Linked DNA regions of Rhodopseudomonas sp. BAL398. The protein of the gene in region 1 interacts with the protein of each later gene in a pairwise test. Links are inferred from orthologs where the notes say so. Each region holds a gene or a part of one and is shown in the gene's direction. Other genes may lie near its edges.

Region 1 (3,076 bases):
TATGGCCCGCCCGCCTGAAGACAAGCCAGCCGCGAAGCCCAAAGCGACCGATACCAAAGCGGTTGCCGACCACGCGCTGATCCGTGATCTCGCGTTGCTGCTCGACGAGACCAATCTGACCGAGATCGAGATCGAACGCGCCGGGTTGCGGGTCCGGGTCGCCCGCAATGTCAGCATCAACGCTGCGATGCCGGCCGGCTATCAGCCCCCCGGGATCGCGAGCGCCGCGGTGCCGGCGCCGGTCGCCGACATCTCCAAACATCCCGGCGTGGTGCCGTCGCCGATGGTCGGCACGGTGTATTGGGCCTCGGAGCCCGGCGCCAAGCCGTTCGTCGAGGTCGGCAACAAGGTCGCCGCCGGCGAAACGCTGCTGATCATCGAGGCGATGAAGACGATGAATCAGATTCCGTCGCCGCGCGCCGGCACCGTGACCCAGATCCTGGTCGAGGACGGCCAGCCGGTCGAATTCGGCGAACCGCTGGTCGTGATCGAATAACCACGTCTGCGTCGTCCCGAAGCGCCGGCGCTGGCGGCTCGGGACGACATCATGAATCCCAACAGACCGTCCCCTTCGAGGCGCGCGACAGCTCGCAGCTCAGGGCGACGGGAGAAGGCAGAGACGATGTTCGACAAGATCCTGATAGCCAACCGCGGCGAGATCGCGCTCCGGGTGCTGCGCGCCTGCAAGGAACTCGGGATCGCCACCGTGGCGGTGCATTCCACCGCCGACGCCGACGCCATGCATGTCCGGCTCGCCGATGAAAGCGTCTGCATCGGTCCGCCGGCCTCGAAGGACAGCTATCTCAACGTCCCGGCGCTGCTGGCGGCCTGCGAGATCACCGGCGCCGACGCGGTTCATCCCGGTTACGGCTTCCTGTCGGAAAACGCCCGCTTCGCCGAGATCCTCGCCGAGCACAATCTGCATTTCATCGGCCCGAAGGCCGAACACATCCGGCTGATGGGCGACAAGATCGAGGCCAAGCGGACCGCCAAGCGGCTCGGCATTCCGGTGGTGCCGGGTTCCGAAGGCGCGGTTGGCCCCGAAGACGACGCCATGGCGATCGGCCAGGCGATCGGCTTTCCGGTGCTGGTCAAGGCCGCCTCGGGCGGCGGCGGCCGCGGCATGAAGGTGGCGCAGACCGCCGACGACCTGATGCTGGCGCTGTCGACCGCCGGCAACGAGGCCAAATCGGCGTTCGGCGACGCCTCGGTCTATCTCGAGAAATATCTGCAGAAGCCGCGCCATATCGAGATCCAGGTGCTGGGCGACGGCCGCGGCGGCGCGATCCATCTGGGCGAACGCGACTGCTCGCTGCAGCGCCGTCACCAGAAGGTCTGGGAGGAAGGCCCCTCCCCGGTGCTGACAGCGGAGGCCCGCGCCCGGATCGGCGGCATCTGCGCCAAGGCGATGCAGGACATGCAGTATCTCGGCGTCGGCACCATCGAATTCCTCTACGAGGATGGCGAATTCTACTTCATCGAAATGAACACCCGAATCCAGGTCGAGCATCCGGTGACCGAGATGATCACCGGGATCGATCTGGTGCTGGAGCAGATCCGCGTCGCCGCCGGCGGCGACCTGCCCTGCACCCAGGACGAGATCGTGCTCAACGGTCACGCCATCGAATGCCGCGTCAATGCCGAGAGCCCGGTGACGTTCCGACCCTCGCCCGGCAAGATCACCCGCTATCACCCGCCCGGCGGTCTCGGGGTCCGGATCGATTCCGCCGTCTATCAGGGCTATACGATCCCACCCTATTACGACTCGCTGGTCGGCAAGCTGATCGTGCACGGCAAGACCCGCGCCGAATGCCTGATGCGGCTGCGCCGCTCGCTCGACGAAATGGTCGTCGATGGCATCGAGACCACGTTGCCGCTGTTCCGCGCCCTGGTCCGCGAGCCTTCGATCATCGACGGCGACTACCACATTCACTGGCTCGAGCAGTATCTGGCCGCCGGCGATTCCAAGACCGGCTAATCTGCACCGGGCACGAAGCGGCCGACCCGGTATTTCGGCAGCAGATCGTCGGCCTCCTTTGAATGCGGCCGGCCCTTGGTCTTAGTGTCATAGGCCTGGGTGGCTTCCTTGCCGCACCAGGGCTCGATGATCTGCGGCCGCGACGGATGATCCGGCAGATAGGCCGACAGATCATAGACCTGGCCCCGGATCGCCATCCAGCAATCCTGCGGCGTGGCATGTTTGGCCAGCTCAGCCGAAGTGATGTCCCGACTGGCCGAAATCGCCGCCGGCTGTTCGGCATGCGGCGACAGCACATCGCCGGCCCAGAACGCCAGCACCATCACCCAAAACAAGCTCGTGGTCGCCAGATATAATTTGCGCATCATCTGAACTCGAAGTTTTCGTAGTGGATGTGTTGGGCGGTGACGCCGCGCGCCCGCAACGCGGATTTCAGCGCGGCAATCAGCCCGGGCGGTCCGCACAGATAGCATTCGACGCCTGACAGTTTCGTGGCCGGCGGCAATAGCCGCTCCAGATCCGGCAGGGCGTCGCCGGTCGCCACCACCTGCAGCGAAAGCCTCGGATCGGCCGGAGCGATGGCGCGCAAATCCGGCAGGAACGCCGCGTCGGCCTCGTTGCGGCACAGATAGATCAAGGTGGTCGGGCCGCCGATCCGACCGGCGTTCAACAGCGCGACGAACGGGGTGACCCCGATCCCGCCCGCCACCCAGAGCTGCGGCGCCGAGCTGGTGCCGAGCAGCCCGCCGAACCCGCCCATCACCCGCGCCGCGACCCCCGGCTCGACCAACATCATCCGCCCGGTGCAATCGCCCAGCGCCTTGACGCCGACATGCAGCACCTGGTCGGCATCGATCGCGCTGACGGTGAACGGATGGAATTCGCCGCAGCCGCGATATTTCGGGCCGTTGTGAAGCGCGACCAGCACGAATTGACCGGTGCCGACCTCAATCGGATCGCCCAGCGGACGCAGCGCGATCTCGACCACGCCGGCCGCGATCTGCCGTGCCGAGGCAACAATGTAGGGCCGCGCCGCCAGCCCGAGATCGCCGCGCAGCAGCCGCCAGGCCAGGATCAGTCCCACCACCGCCATGATCG
Region 2 (3,259 bases), 610 kb from region 1 along the record:
CCAAGAAGCTCAATTCGGCGATCTTCCCCGGCCTGCAGGGCGGCCCCCTGATGCATGTCATCGCCGCCAAGGCGGTGGCGTTCAAGGAAGCGTTGCAGCCCGACTTCAAGATCTACGCGAAGAACGTCGTCGAAAACGCCAAGGCGCTTGCGGAAACGCTTCGCGCAGCGGGATTCGACATCGTTTCGGGCGGCACTGATAATCATCTGATGCTGGTTGATCTGCGGCCCAAGGGCCTCAAGGGCAACGTCTCCGAAAAGGCCCTGGTTCGCGCCGCCATCACCTGCAACAAGAACGGCATCCCCTACGATCCGGAAAAGCCGTTCGTCACCTCCGGGCTGCGGCTCGGCACGCCGGCCGCCACCACCCGCGGTTTCGGCGTCGCCGAGTTCAAGCAGGTCGGCAATATGATCGCCGAAGTGCTTAATGCCATTGCGCAATCGCCGGATGGCGGCGCGCCTTTGGTGGAAGCCTCGGTGAAGGAGCGGGTCAAGGAACTGACCGGACGCTTCCCGATCTACCAGTAAGGACCCTCACGGATGCGCTGCCCGAGCTGCAACAGCCTCGATACCCAGGTGAAGGACAGCCGTCCGACCGAGGATTCCGCCGTGATCCGGCGGCGTCGGGTCTGCATGGCGTGCAATTTCCGCTTCACCACATTCGAACGGGTGCAGCTGCGCGAATTGACCGTGATCAAGCGCAACGGCCGCCGAGTGCCGTTCGACCGCGACAAGCTGGTGCGCTCGCTGCAGATCAGTCTGCGCAAGCGGCCGGTCGAGCCGGAGCGGGTCGAGAAGATGGTGTCGGCGATCGTGCGTGAGCTGGAAAGCGGCGGCGAGGCGGAGATCTCCTCGGAGACCATCGGCGAGATCGTGATGGACCATCTGCGCAAGGTCGACGACGTCGCCTATGTGCGCTTCGCCTCGGTCTATCGCAATTTCCGCGAGGCCAAGGATTTCGAGGCGTTGCTCGGCGAATTGTCCGGTGACGAGATGGCGCGGCTGGCGAGCCTGCGCAAATGATCTTCCGGATACTGGAGGATCAGTATGCGGATAAGGCCAGAGCCGGCAAAGCGCACGACCTGCGTTTCATGCAGCTCGCGCTGACGCTGGGCCGTCGCGGGTTGGGGCGCACCGCGCCCAATCCGGCGGTCGGCGCGGTCATTGTGAAGGACGGCGTGATCCTCGGCCGCGGCTGGACCCAGCCGGGCGGGCGGCCTCATGCCGAGATCGAGGCGCTGGCGCGCGCCGGCGACGCCCCGGGGGCGACGCTTTATGTGACGCTGGAGCCGTGCTCGCATCACGGCAAATCGCCACCCTGCGCCGATGCGGTGATCGCCGCCGGCATCGCCCGGGTGGTGTCGGCGATCGAGGACCCCAATCCGGAGGTGGCAGGCCAGGGCCATGCGCGGCTGCGCGCCGCCGGCGTCAGGGTCGATGTCGGGCTGTGCGCCGCCGAAGCCGCTCATGACCATGCCGGGCATTTTCGCCGGGTGCGCGAGCGGCGCCCGCATGTGATCCTGAAACTCGCGGTGTCGAGCGACGACAAGATCGGCGCGGCGGGCGGCCAACCGGTAGCGGTCACCGGCGAGGCGGCGCGGGCGCGGGTGCATCTGTTGCGCGCCCAGTCCGACGCTATCCTTGTCGGGATCAGAACCGCTTTGGCCGACGATCCGCTGCTGACCTGCCGGTTGCCCGGCATGGAAAAGCAATCGCCGATCCGGGTGGTGCTGGACCGGGCGCTGCGGCTACCCGGCTCCAGCCGGCTGGTGCAATCGGCGCGGCAGGTGCCGCTGTGGCTGCTGGCGTCGGAAATCGCCGAGCCGGCGGCGGCCGCCAAATTGGGCGGCGCCGGCGCGCAGGTGATCCACGTTGCGACCGCCGCGACCCCGCCGGGGCTCGATCTCGCCGCGGTGCTGCGCGCGCTGGCCGATAGGGGCGTCACGCGACTGCTGGTCGAAGGCGGCGCGCGGGTCGCGGCATCCTTCGTCACAGCCGGCCTGGTCGACGAAGTCTGGCTGCTGCGCGGCCCGGCCGCGATCGGCGAGGGCGGCGTCGACGCGCTGGACGGCATGCCGCTCACGGCGATCACGGCATCGCCGACGCTGACCATGCGTGCTAGCGAGACGCTCGGAACCGATACTCTCACGATTTACGAGCGCAGCTAGACGATGAGTCGCAAATTTGACAGTGACGTCCGCCGGGATCCGACCTCTCCCATAGGGAGAGGTCGGCGCAAAGCGCCGGGTGAGGGGTTTCGCCCTCTCGATAGGCCGCACCCCCTCACCCCAACCCTCTCCCCATGGGAGAGGGAGCTCGGCTTCCGTTGGCGCGCTTCTGCAATCAATTTTGGCATCGAGACCTGATCCTATGTTCACCGGCATCGTTACCGACCAGGGCGAAATCATCGCCCTCACGCCGACCGCGCAGGGCTACCTGCACCGGCTGCGCATCCTGTGCAATTATGACCAGGCCAGCATCGCCGATGGCGCCTCGATCGCCAGCAACGGCATCTGCATGACCGTGGTCGGCTCCGGCCGCGAGGGTGGCAAGACCTGGTATGAGGTCGACGCCGGGGCGGAGACCCTGGCGATGACCTCGGCCAAGCATTGGACGGTCGGCACCAGGCTCAATCTGGAGCGCGCGCTGAAGATCGGCGACGAACTCGGCGGCCATATCGTCACCGGCCATGTCGACGGCATCGCCGAGGTCACGCGCCGCGAGGAATTGCCGGGAATGGCGCGGTTTCACCTCGCCACCAGCCGCGACCTGGCGCGCTTCATCGCCACCAAGGGCTCGGTGACGCTCGATGGCGTGTCGCTGACGGTCAACGGCGTCGATGGGGTGACGTTTTCGGTGGCGATCATTCCGCACACGCTGAGCGTGACCACGCTGGACAGCTGGAGCGCGGGCAGCGAGGTCAATCTCGAAGTCGACCTGATGGCGCGCTATGCCGCGCGCCTGAGCGAGATGAAATAAGCCGCAGCGGCGATTTGATTCCTTGGCTTTGGCCGCCCGCGCGCCTAAAACCGCCCGCGGTTTCCTCATGGTGAGAAGGCGCGTCAGCGCAGGTTTGAGCCATGAGGCCATGATCTCGCTCATCCTTCGAGACGCGGCCTTGGGCCGCTCATCAGGATGAGGGCAGTGCCGGTTGCACCGCTCGACCAATCGAACGATACGGAATGAAGTAATGGCAGACGCGCGGCGCGCCCAGTTGCAGGATCAGACCGACATCACGGGCGCGCGCGTCCTGATCGTCG

What was found. The genes of interacting proteins can lie anywhere in the genome.
Region 2: the proteins of accC (region 1) and ribD interact in binary tests that used the Escherichia coli proteins (3 or more experiments, as listed by UniProt). The link is inferred for Rhodopseudomonas sp. BAL398 from one-to-one orthologs.

The regions. Positions count from the first base shown.
Region 1 is NZ_CP133111.1:776,981-780,056, reverse strand. Bases 1-2,800 are described here. They hold accC (acetyl-CoA carboxylase biotin carboxylase subunit), read left to right. Parts: upstream 1-622; coding sequence 623-1,978; downstream 1,979-2,800. Other genes in these bases: RBJ75_RS03655 (ferric reductase-like transmembrane domain-containing protein), read right to left, coding at 2,343-2,800; RBJ75_RS03660 (cytochrome b5 domain-containing protein), read right to left, coding at 1,975-2,346; accB (acetyl-CoA carboxylase biotin carboxyl carrier protein), read left to right, coding at 2-496. Outside these bases: more of RBJ75_RS03655, read right to left, coding at 2,801-3,076. UniProt on the Escherichia coli protein: This protein is a component of the acetyl coenzyme A carboxylase complex; first, biotin carboxylase catalyzes the carboxylation of the carrier protein and then the transcarboxylase transfers the carboxyl group to form malonyl-CoA.
Region 2 is NZ_CP133111.1:1,385,016-1,388,274, reverse strand. The notes cover bases 110-3,092. They hold ribD (bifunctional diaminohydroxyphosphoribosylaminopyrimidine deaminase/5-amino-6-(5-phosphoribosylamino)uracil reductase RibD), read left to right. Parts: upstream 110-1,018; coding sequence 1,019-2,167; downstream 2,168-3,092. Other genes in these bases: RBJ75_RS06595 (riboflavin synthase), read left to right, coding at 2,370-2,978; nrdR (transcriptional regulator NrdR), read left to right, coding at 540-1,022; glyA (serine hydroxymethyltransferase), read left to right, coding at 110-527. In the rest of the region: more of glyA, read left to right, coding at 1-109; ribH (6,7-dimethyl-8-ribityllumazine synthase), read left to right, coding at 3,190-3,259. UniProt on the Escherichia coli protein: Converts 2,5-diamino-6-(ribosylamino)-4(3h)-pyrimidinone 5'-phosphate into 5-amino-6-(ribosylamino)-2,4(1h,3h)-pyrimidinedione 5'-phosphate.